2 regions of the Nocardia sp. NPDC051750 genome follow, and region 2 is predicted to be linked to the other one. Evidence: riboswitches for the same ligand, from Rfam matches in the RefSeq annotation. Region 2 holds a riboswitch; the other holds the start of a gene.
The links. A riboswitch is a leader RNA that binds a small molecule or an ion and turns the genes downstream of it on or off. The one in region 2 is predicted to bind S-adenosylmethionine.
Positions count from the first base shown of each region.

Region 1: it holds a riboswitch for S-adenosylmethionine, as region 2 does, so the genes downstream of both, ACIA75_RS02205 (rhodanese-like domain-containing protein) here and ACIA75_RS34480 (homoserine O-acetyltransferase) in region 2, are expected to answer to the same signal.

Region 1 is NZ_JBITCK010000001.1:508,031-513,557, reverse strand. Features, by position in the region: gene ACIA75_RS02210 (O-succinylhomoserine sulfhydrylase) at 1-880, opposite strand, end outside; gene ACIA75_RS02205 (rhodanese-like domain-containing protein) at 877-1,293, opposite strand; SAM riboswitch class IV at 1,311-1,423, opposite strand; gene ACIA75_RS02200 (hypothetical protein) at 1,488-1,958, opposite strand; gene ACIA75_RS02195 (FAD-dependent oxidoreductase) at 2,189-3,577, shown strand; gene ACIA75_RS02190 (amidohydrolase family protein) at 3,651-4,535, shown strand; gene ACIA75_RS02185 (DUF456 domain-containing protein) at 4,635-5,117, opposite strand; gene ACIA75_RS02180 (helix-turn-helix transcriptional regulator) at 5,286-5,527, opposite strand, start outside.
Region 2 is NZ_JBITCK010000009.1:214,383-219,909, reverse strand. Features, by position in the region: gene ACIA75_RS34500 (STM4015 family protein) at 1-479, opposite strand, end outside; gene ACIA75_RS34495 (hypothetical protein) at 716-940, shown strand; gene ACIA75_RS34490 (hypothetical protein) at 982-1,185, shown strand; gene ACIA75_RS34485 (DUF3017 domain-containing protein) at 1,294-1,539, shown strand; gene ACIA75_RS34480 (homoserine O-acetyltransferase) at 1,550-2,695, opposite strand; SAM riboswitch class IV at 2,938-3,048, opposite strand; gene ACIA75_RS34475 (NADP-dependent isocitrate dehydrogenase) at 3,324-4,541, shown strand; gene ACIA75_RS34470 (transglycosylase SLT domain-containing protein) at 4,692-5,527, opposite strand, start outside.

The sequences.
Region 1 (5,527 bases), on a different contig from region 2:
CCCAGCTCACCGCCGGGTGTTCGTCCAGATACCGCGCGATGCGCAGCGCGGACTCGGTCGACTGCCGGACCCGCAGCGGCATGGTTTCCAAGCCCTTGAGCAGCGTCCACGCATTGAACGGGCTCAGTGCCGGACCGGTGTGCCGCATGAGGGTTTTGACCGGACCCTCGATGTACTCCTCCGACCCGAGGATCGCCCCGCCGAGCACCCGGCCCTGGCCGTCGATGTGCTTGGTGCCGGAGTACACGATCACATCCGCGCCGAGTTCGAACCCGCGTTGCAGCAGCGGCGTGGCGAATACGTTGTCCAGCACCACCTTCGCGCCCGCGGCGTGCGCGAGTTCACAGACCTTGCGCACGTCGACCAGGGTCTGCATCGGGTTGGCCGGGGTTTCGAAGAACACCGCGGCGGTGGGTTCGGCCAGCGCCGCTTCCCACTGGTCGAGATCTTCACCGTCGACGAAAACCGTCTCGATACCCCAGCGCGGCAGGATTTCGTTGCACACCACGAAACACGATCCGAACAGGCTGCGTGCGGCGACCAGCCGGTCACCCGCCTTCAGGAGCGCGCCGAGCGCGACGAACACTGCGGACATACCGCTGGCGGTCGCGAAACACGCTTCGGCACCGTCGAGCAGCCGCATCCGTTCCTGGAACATGGCCACCGTCGGGTTCCCGTAGCGGGAGTACACGTAATGCGGGGACTCGCCGGTGAACGCCGCCTCGGCGGCTTCGGCGCTGGCGTAGACGAAGCCCGAGTTCAGGTACAGCGCTTCGGAGGTCTCCTCGAAGCCGGACCGGCTCAGGCCGCCGCGCACACCCAGCGTGGCCGGGCCGACACCCTCGGGCAGCGCGCGTTCGAACGCACCACCGCTGATCACGACTGCCGCCAGGGCAGTCCGTGGGCCCGCCAGCCGGCGCCGCCGCGGTGCCCGAACTCGTCGAGGTGGCCTTCGAATCCTTCGGAGATGTTGTATGCGGGCGCGATACCGGCGCCGGTCGCCGCGTCGGCGGCATGCGCCGAACGCTGACCCGAGCGGCACAGGAAGAGCACCGGGGCGTCGGCCGGCCGGTCGCCCAGCGCCGAGCGCAACTGATCGAGGAATTCCGTGTTGCGCGCCCCGGTGGCATCGACCCACTCCACCAGCAGTGTCGGCTTGGCGATGGGGCTCGTGTCGGGAACGCCGACGAACTTCCATTCGGCTTCGGTGCGCACGTCCACGAGGACGGCGTCCGGATTCTCGGCCAGCAGTTCCCAGGCCTGCTGTGGACCGATATCACCTGCATAACTCATACGTGGTACCTCCTGCGAATCCGCACTTGCCGCATCCGTTCGATGCGTGCCAGGTCGTCACCCGGAGCACCCCACCGCGGAGGAGGGTTGCCGACCAGCGAGCCGGGGCTTGGCGCTGGCACTCATGACCTAAGCAATGAGATTGCCCGGCCTGAGCGGACCCTGTCAAACCCCGGTTGACACCCGGCGGGAAATCATTCGATCGGCTGGTTGCACACCCGCCACTCGCCGTCGGTGTGGAACAGCCACCAGGTCGAGGTTGCTTCCGCGTCCTCCACCCGGCTGGTCACTTCGATGGTCGCGTTGTCGCCGTTGACTTGGACCGGGCCGAATTTCGTGATCTCGACGTCTTTTCCGGTCTCGCCGGGCATGAGCCGTCCGGCCAGCGGTGAGCGGGCGGGAACGAATCCCGGGCAGACCGCTTCGCGCGGCGGTTCCGGACCGTAGCGGCTGCTCACTTGGGCGAAGTCGCGGACCGCGCCCGCGATCCGGTCGGAATCTGTGACATTTTTCTCAACGGGCGACAGTAGGCCCATCAGCAGGATGCCGCCCAGGATCAGGGCCGCGATCACCGCGGCCACGGCGAACGGCGTGATCGTGCGCCGTGCCGGGGTGGTATCCGGGTCGGCGTCCGACGGGTCGTCGGCGGGTCCGGCATCGCTCATACCGATGATCATCCCTGGTCCCGGGATCGATGGTGCGCCCACACCCCGATAGAATTGCGAGTGACCGCGGGTGGACGGCACAGCAGTCGCCGCGGAGACGTGGGAAGACGTGCAGCGAACCGGCTGCCCCGGGACGGCGCGAGAACGGCGCATACGGGCCACGCGTCAACTTAGCCTAAGCTAAGTACAACGCCAGTGATTCTTTCGACCGATAAGGGTGCGCGTAACAGATGACCGAGCAGAAGGAAGCGAATCGCCCGCTTCGGATCGCGATCGTGGGGGCTGGTCCGGCGGGGATCTATGCCGCTGACGCGTTGATGAAGTCGGATGCCGAGGTTTCGATCGACCTGTTCGAGCGGATGCCGGCGCCGTTCGGTCTGATCCGTTACGGTGTCGCGCCGGACCATCCGCGGATCAAGGGGATCGTGACCGCGCTGCACAAGGTCCTGGACAAGGAACAGGTGCGGCTGCTGGGCAATATCGATTACGGCACCGATATCACCCTGTCGGATCTGCGGCGTTTCTACGACGCGGTGATCTTCTCCACCGGCGCCAACGCCGACCGGGCGTTGCCTATCCCGGGTATCGACCTGGACGGTTCCTACGGTGCCGCCGATTTCGTGTCCTGGTACGACGGGCATCCGGATGTGCCGCGCACCTGGCCGCTGGACGCGGAGAAGGTGGCGGTGCTGGGGGTGGGCAATGTCGCGCTCGATGTGGCGCGGGTGCTCGCCAAGACCGGTGACGAACTGCTGCCGACCGAGATCCCGCCGAACGTCTACGAGGGCCTGAAGGGCAACAAGGCTGTCGAGGTGCACGTCTTCGGCCGCCGCGGGCCGGCGCAGGCCAAGTTCACCCCGCTCGAGCTGCGTGAACTCGACCATTCGCCCACGATCGAGGTGATCGTGGATCCCGAGGACATCGACTACGACGAGGGTTCCGAAGCCGCGCGCCGGCATTCCAAGCAGGTCGATATGGTCGCCAACACCCTCGAACAGTGGGCGATCCGGGATCAGGGCGACCGTCCACACAAGCTGTTCCTGCACTTCTTCGAATCACCCGCCGAGATCGTGGGCGAGGACGGCAAGGTCGTGGGCCTGCGTACCGAGCGCACCCAGCTCGACGGCACCGGCAACGTGAAGGGTACCGGGAATTTCCGGGACTGGGATGTGCAGGCCATCTACCGGGCCGTGGGCTACCTGTCGCAGAACATCTCCGAACTGCCGTTCGACGATCAGGCCGGCGTGATCCCGAACGAGGCCGGTCGCGTACTGGTCGACGAGAACGCCGACGGTGCCGCCCGCTTCATGCCCGGCACCTATGTGACCGGCTGGATCAAGCGTGGCCCGGTCGGCCTGATCGGCCACACCAAGGGCGATGCCAACGAGACGGTGGCCTGCCTGCTGGACGACAGCAAGAATTTCGCCCCGGCCGAGCATCCGGAACTGGACGCGGTGACCGAGTTCCTCGAGGGCCGCGGTATCCCGTTCACCACGTGGGCCGGCTGGTACCGCCTCGACGCACACGAGCGGTCGCTGGGTGAGCCGGAGGGCCGCGAGCGGGTCAAGGTCGTCGAGCGCGAGGACATGCTGCGGGCCAGCGAACCGCACAAGGTGTAGATCCGAGCCCGCTCCGACCACCCAGAGCTGGGAGGGGCGGGCATCACCACGACATATCAGGCATTCTGTATCCGTGTTCGATGCCCATGTACACATCATCGATCCGCGTTTTCCGCTGATCGAAAATGAGGGCTACCTACCGGAGCCTTATACGATCGCCGACTACCGCCGCCGGATGTCCCGGTTCCAGCCGTCCGGCGGCGCGGTGGTCAGTGCGTCCTTCCAGGGCAACGACCAGAGCTATCTGCGGGCCGCGCTGGCCGAACTCGGACCCGGCTGGGTCGGGGTGACCCGGCTCGATCTGGATGCCTCCGATTCCGAGATCCTCGATCTGCACGAGGCCGGGGTGCGGGCGGTGCGGTTCAACCTGAAACGTGCCGCCACCGATATCACGGGAATGACCCGGCAGGCGCTGCGCGCCCACGAGCTGGTGGGCTGGCATGTGGAGATCTACGTCGACGGCCAGATGCTGGCCTCGCTGCAGCCGGTGATCCTGAAACTGCCGAAGGTGTCCATCGACCATCTCGGCATGTCCGAGGTGGGCCTGTCCTACCTGCTGGACCTGGTCGACCGCGGGGCCCGGGTGAAGGCGACCGGTTTCGGCCGGGTCGATATGAATGTCGCGACCGCCCTGCGCCGGATCCACACGGTGAACCCCGAAGCGCTCATGTTCGGCAGCGACCTGCCCGGCACCCGCGCGGGCCGCCCGTTCCGGGAAGCCGATGTGGAGCTGATACGCGAGGTGGTCGGCACCGATATGAACGCGGTACTCGAGGACAACGCCCGCGCGTTCTACGGCCTGCCCCCCATCGACCGCGCCCCCGAGGACCCCACCCCGACGCTCCCCCTGTTCGCGCCGCCGCTGCGGGAGCTCGACCACCGCCCCGCCGGCGACGGCACCACCCGGCCCCTCCCGGTCTTGGGTCCCCGGCCCTGGCGCGCACCTCATCGAGAGTGACGGCCCGGAAGACGCGGAAACCGCGGTTCATATCCCGGCCGGGATGTGCACCGCCGGCGCCTGAGAAAGGGCGGTGTCCGGCAATCTGTACCCGAGTGATCAGGCGGCGATCGCCCCGACTACCCAGACCCCGCTCGCGAGCAGCGCGCCCAGCAGTTCCACCAGGATCGACAGACCCACGCCCTTGATCGCATGCTTGCTCGACACCCAGGCCTGCCGGTTGTCGGGCATCCGGGCCATCTCCGAGAGATACACGCCCACAACGAAACCCACGAACAGGCCGACCACCGGGATGACGAAGAACCCGACGATCCCCGCGAGCCCGCCCAGCAGCAAGGTCCGGTTGGGGATCCCCGCTTCCTTCAAATTCCGCCCGGGCCAGGTGTATTTCACGACGCCCGAGATCACCAGCAGCAGTGTGCTGATCCCCAGCACGACCCACGCCGTCACCCCGCCGGTGAGGAATGCCCACACCGCGACCGCCGCGAAGATCAGGATCACCCCCGGCAGAATCGGCACCACGATGCCGACCAGGCCGACCAGAATTACCAGGCCGACAATGATTTCGCCCCATACGCTCACCGAACCAACGTATCCCGGAACCACGGTGCGCGGGTATCCGGGAAACCCCTGAGCACGGTCTTCGCGAGCGGTTCACCCGCTGGTAGTCCGGCCGTCGGCGGACAGGCGGTATGCGCACCGCTTGGTTCGCAGACGCCGGGTGGTCGTTCGCCGGCACGGCGAATGCGGTCAGATACTCGGTGTGGACTGCGAGATCCTGGTCGACGGTGGAGCAGGAGTGGTGGTGGTCAGTTCGGCGAGCATGCGCAGGGCGGCTTCGGAGGGTGAGCCCGGCTCGGCATTGAACACCGCCACGCGTTGTCCCTCGTCGTTCGGCAGGGTCATGAACTCGGTCAGGAGCGCCATGGTGCCGACGAGGGGATGGCGGTAGGTCCGCTCGGCGCCACCGCAGTCGCCCACTGTGTGCGCGG
Region 2 (5,527 bases):
AGTCGTTCGTGCCGGATCGGCGCGAAACTCAACTCCTCGGATCCGCGGACGACGAACTCGGTCAGCTCCGGGAAGGCCCCCAGCAGCTCGGCGACCGGACCCTGCTTGATCCAGGAGATCTCGTTTTCCTCCGGTTCGATATCGCCGAGGAACAATGAGCGCAGCGCCGGGAACTTCGCGCGCGCGGCAACCATCGCCTCCACCACCAGATCGGACGTCTCGGGCTCGCCGTCGGAGAGATCGGCCCAGTTGCCGACGACGAACGCCCGCACCCGGGTGGTGTCCACGTGTTCGCAGAACCGCGCGAAATGTTCGGGCCAGGGAACCTCCACCTCGAAACCGGACCCCGCGATCCGCCAGGCCACCGACCCCGCATCGGCGGGAATGGTGTCGGCACAGGCGGCGTCGCCGGGCGAATCCGGGAAATCGAAGACGGGAAGCCCGCCGAACTCTTCCAGTCGCTCGAGATACTCGGGCATTCTCTGTTCCTCTCCCCGAAGCCGATATCGGCTCGATGTCCGCGATCGTTCTACCAACCCGGACCGACATCCGCAGCCCGAGAACGGACGGCTCGCCCGGTCACAGTGCGAATCGCCGGCACGTTCGGCTCACGTACCAGCCGAAGGGAGATGCCCTGATCATTCCGATCGACAGTGCGGCGGCTGCCGCATCGGCCGAAAGGTGGCGGCCCGCACCACGGGACCGCCGCGGCCGGATGGTGCTGGCGCTCGGTGAGGTGACCGGGCATGCCCATGCGATCACCTCACCCGGCAAGCTCTTCCGCGATCCGCACACACCGAATTCCATGGTGTTGTATCTGCCCGAGGGAGGGAGCCTGGTGCACGAAGAACATGCCACGATCGGCCTGCCGAAGGGGTGGTATCGGGTTGTGCGGCAACGCGAGTACCTGCCGGGTGCCGTCCGGATCGTCGCGGACTGACGCGGCCGGTAACTGTGAGCGAGACAGGAACGAGGGAACCGTTGACCGAATTCGAGCAGTGGCGGACACTGTCCGCCGCCACCGGACCCGGCAACCGGGCCATGGCCGAGGCGGGCGTGCGGCGCGCCTACGAAAGTGCGGGGCTACCCGGCCCCGAGCCGATCGTGGACCGTATCCGTACCGGGATCGTTGCCTGGACCTTCGGCTTGACCGCTGAGGAGTACGAGCCGGTCGCGCAGACCTGACCGCCGGCGTCTGGAACAATCGCACCTGTGACCGACGCCGAGACTGTGACCGAGGACGATCCCGGCACCGGCAACCGCCTGGCTGTGTTCCTGCGCTGCCACCTGCCGATGGTGGTGGTCGTTGCGGTGATCGCGGTCGCCGTGGTTTTCGTCGCGCAGGACCGGTGGCGGCGCGGGGCGTTCTTCTTCGGCGGCGCGACGCTGATCGCGGCCGCGTTCCGGTTGTGCCTGCCGACACTGCGGGTGGGCTTGCTCGCGGTCCGCAGCAGACCCTTCGATGTGGGTGCGCTGACTCTGCTGGGCGCAGCGATCGTCTTCCTCGCCGCCACCATCAATACGCTGGGCGTGGGCTGAACCGGCCGGTTCAGCGGCTGGAACGGGCCAGGTCCATCGTCTGGTCCAGCAGTTTGCCGATGGCCTCGGCTTCGGTGAGGAACGCGTCGTGGCCGTCCCGGGACGCGATGACCTCGAAATGCCGGCAGCCGGGCAGCCCCTCCGCCAGCTCCCGCTGGGTGTGCAGCGGATACAGCCGGTCGGAGTCGATTCCGCCCACGATGCACGGCACCGGAGTGCTCGCCATCGCCGCGTCGATCCCGCCGCGGCCGCGCCCGATATCGTGGCGGTTCATCGCCTCGCTGAGCAGCACGTAGGTGGCCGGGTCGAAACGTCTCCCCAGTTTCTCGGCCTGGTATTCGAGGTAGCTCTGCACCGCGTACCGGCCGCCCTCCCAGGGGTCCTCACCGGTCTGCGGGCTGTTGCCGAAACGGCTGTCCAGTTCGACCTCGGTGCGGTAGGTGAGATGCGCGATCCGCCGCGCGATACCCATCCCGGCCGTCGGCGCGCGCCCGGTGCCGTGATAATTCCCGCCCTGCCAGTCGGGGTCGCCGGTGATGGCGGCGATCTGGGTGGTCTGCGTGCCGATCTGGTCGGCGGTCGCGCGGGCACCCACCGCGAGGATCAGGGCCGAAGCGATGCGTTCCGGCGCGCACAGCATCCACTCCAGGACCCGCATCCCGCCCATCGATCCGCCGACCGCCGCGGCCAGGCGGTCGATGCCCAGCAGGTCGAACAGGCGCAGCTCGGCGCTCACCTGATCACGGATGGAGATTTCCGGGAATCGCGCACCCCACGGTGCCCCGTCCGGGGCCGGCGTTGCGGGTCCGGTGCTGCCCTGACAGCCGCCGAGCACGTTGGTGGCGACCACACACCATTCGCCGGTGTCGATCGGTGCGCCCGGTCCGACCATCCCGTTCCACCACCCGGGCTGGGGATGTTCGGCATCCGGTTCGCCCACCACGTGGGAGTCGCCGGTCAGCGCGTGCTCGATCAGCACCACATTGTCCCTGGCGGGTGACAGCTCGCCCCAGCGCTGCACGGTCAGCCGGACAGCCGGCACCCTGGCACCGTTCTCCAGGGTGAGGTCGCCGATATCGATCTGGCCGGGGGTGCCGTCGGCCGGGGGTAACTGCGCGACGGCTGCGGCCGTGGTCGGTTCGGTGCCCACCGTCACGCGATGGCTTCCGCGCGACGGACCGCATCCCGCGGCAATATCCGATGTGTATCAATCATGTCCCGGCCGCGCGGCGTCGGCGGCACGGCGGCCGGATGTTGCCGGTGGGTCGCTCGGACAGCGGTCGCGCCGGGGATACTGCCATCGGTCATATCGTGCTCCAGAGACATAGGGGGTTGCTCGCCGACAAGCGGGGGTGCCGGATCAACGTGACCAGCACCGGCACATAACGGCGACCTCCTGACGTGCGCTTGCTCCCGGCTTTCGGAAGCCCGGTCATCACCCGGAGCACCCCACCGCAGCAGGAGGGTTGCCGGCCAGCGAGCCGGGGCTTGTTGCTGGCGCTCATAACCTGCTCAACATGGTAGCGGTGCGCTCTGATGGATCGAAATCGGCCTACGCCCCTACCAGGTAATCTTGTGGCGCGGTTCACCCGTGTGAGATCTCACTACCGGGGCTGGCTGCACCGTGAGACCACCCGAAGCAGTACGCTCGTCTTGGTTACACCAGACGTCTCGTGGACAACGCGGGATGTATACGTTGTCTGTTGAACAGCTGGGGTCCGCTCACAAGCGTGTTCGCCTGGCCGTGCAATGAGGGCACCAGTCTTAGGAGGACACGAAGATCCATGTCCAAGATCAAGGTTGAAGGCACCGTCGTAGAACTCGACGGCGACGAGATGACCCGGATCATCTGGCAGTTCATCAAGGACAAGCTGATCCACCCGTACCTCGACGTGAATCTCGAGTACTACGACCTCGGCATCGAGTACCGCGACAAGACCGACGACCAGGTCACCGTGGATGCTGCCAATGCCATCAAGGAACACGGCGTCGGCGTGAAATGCGCGACGATCACCCCCGACGAGGCCCGCGTCGAGGAATTCGGTCTCAAGAAGATGTGGCGGTCGCCCAACGGCACCATCCGCAACATTCTCGGCGGCACCATCTTCCGCGCGCCGATCATCATCTCCAACGTTCCGCGCCTGGTCCCCGGCTGGACCAAGCCGATCATCATCGGCCGTCATGCCTTCGGCGACCAGTATCGCGCCACCGACTTCAAGGTCTTCCAGGCCGGCACCGTCACCCTCACCTTCACTCCCGAGGACGGCAGCGAGCCGATCGTGCACGAGGTCGTGCAGATGCCGGAAGACGGCGGCGTCGTGATGGGTATGTACAACTTCAAGAAGTCCATCGAGGATTTCGCGCGCGCCTCGTTCAACTACGGGCTGCAGCAGAACTACCCCGTCTACATGTCGACGAAGAACACCATCTTGAAGGCCTACGACGGCATGTTCAAGGATACTTTCGAGGCGGTGTTCGAGGCCGAGTTCAAGACCCAGTTCGAGGCGGCCGGCCTGACCTACGAGCACCGGCTGATCGACGATATGGTCGCCTCCTCCATGAAGTGGGAGGGCGGCTACGTCTGGGCCTGCAAGAACTACGACGGTGACGTGCAGTCCGATACCGTCGCGCAGGGCTTCGGCTCGCTCGGCCTGATGACCTCGGTGCTGCTGACTCCGGACGGCCGGACCTGTGAGGCCGAGGCCGCGCACGGCACGGTCACCCGGCACTATCGCCAGCATCAGCAGGGCAAGCCGACTTCGACCAACCCGATCGCGTCGATCTTCGCCTGGACCCGTGGCCTCGAGCACCGGGGCAAGCTGGACAACACCCCCGAGGTGATCGGTTTCGCGCAGACCCTCGAGGACGTGGTCATCAAGACCGTCGAGGGCGGCCAGATGACGAAGGACCTCGCCGCACTGGTGGGCGGGGACCAGGGCTACCTCACCACCGAGGAATTCCTCGCCGCGCTCGACGCCAACCTGGCGCGCGCGCTGCGCTGACAACACCGCGGCTCCACGGCACCCGGCGTGCGAACAGCGCCCGGATCGTGGAGCCGCAGCGTCCCCGGGGCGCCGAGAACAGGGCTGTGTTCTCGGCGCCCTTTGCCGTGGGTGCGGCCGTGCGGGTCCCGCGTGCGCGGATATCGCCGTTCAGTAGCCCTTCGCGGGTCTGTTCGGGTCGGTCTGTTGGACGGCGGACTGCAGGTTGCTGCCGTCCGGAGCGACGTCGTAGCGATCCATCACGTAGCTCATGCTGGCGGCGACATTTGCGACCGGGTCGTGGATATCGGTGGACGTTCCCCGCACGTGGTAGGCCCGGAAGGTGCCGGGAATCGTCTGCGTGAGCCCCCGTGAATTCTGTCCCGACGCGGCATTGCTGTCCCAGTTGTTGACGGCATTGGGATTTCCGCCGGACTCTCGTGCGATCAACACCTGGTATCCGCGCGTCCAGTTCTCGCGGGCCTCGGGGTCCTGGATGCCCAAGGCATCCAGTGCGCCGGAAATCGCCGCGGCGGTGCTCGTGTTGCCGGTGTAGCGGGAGTAATCGGATTCTGCGCCGGACAGGTATCTCGGCCTGTCCTCTTCTTCCTCGTCCGATTCACGTTCGCGGTTGTCATCACCCGGCATCATGGGGAACATCGGTGGGATGCTCCCCATGTTCCCGGGGGAGTTGGTGCCGGTGTTGCCGAGTTCGGTGGTGCCGGCCCGGCCGAGGTCCGAGGTGCCGCCATCGATGTGGTAGCTCTCCTCACCGATCCACGACACGGCGGACTCGGTTTCGCCGAATACGTCGTCGACCGTATCGAGGACGTATTCGAGAAGCTTCGCCTCGGTGTGCGCCGGCAGCCTCCCGTGCCGGTCCAATGGATAGGAGCCGCCCAGGAACATTTGCAGCGCCTGCACATGGAACTTGATGGCCGTGAGCTTCGTGCTGGAGGCGTCGTATGTGCTGCCGGCGGAAATCATCACCTGCTCGTGCTGACGCT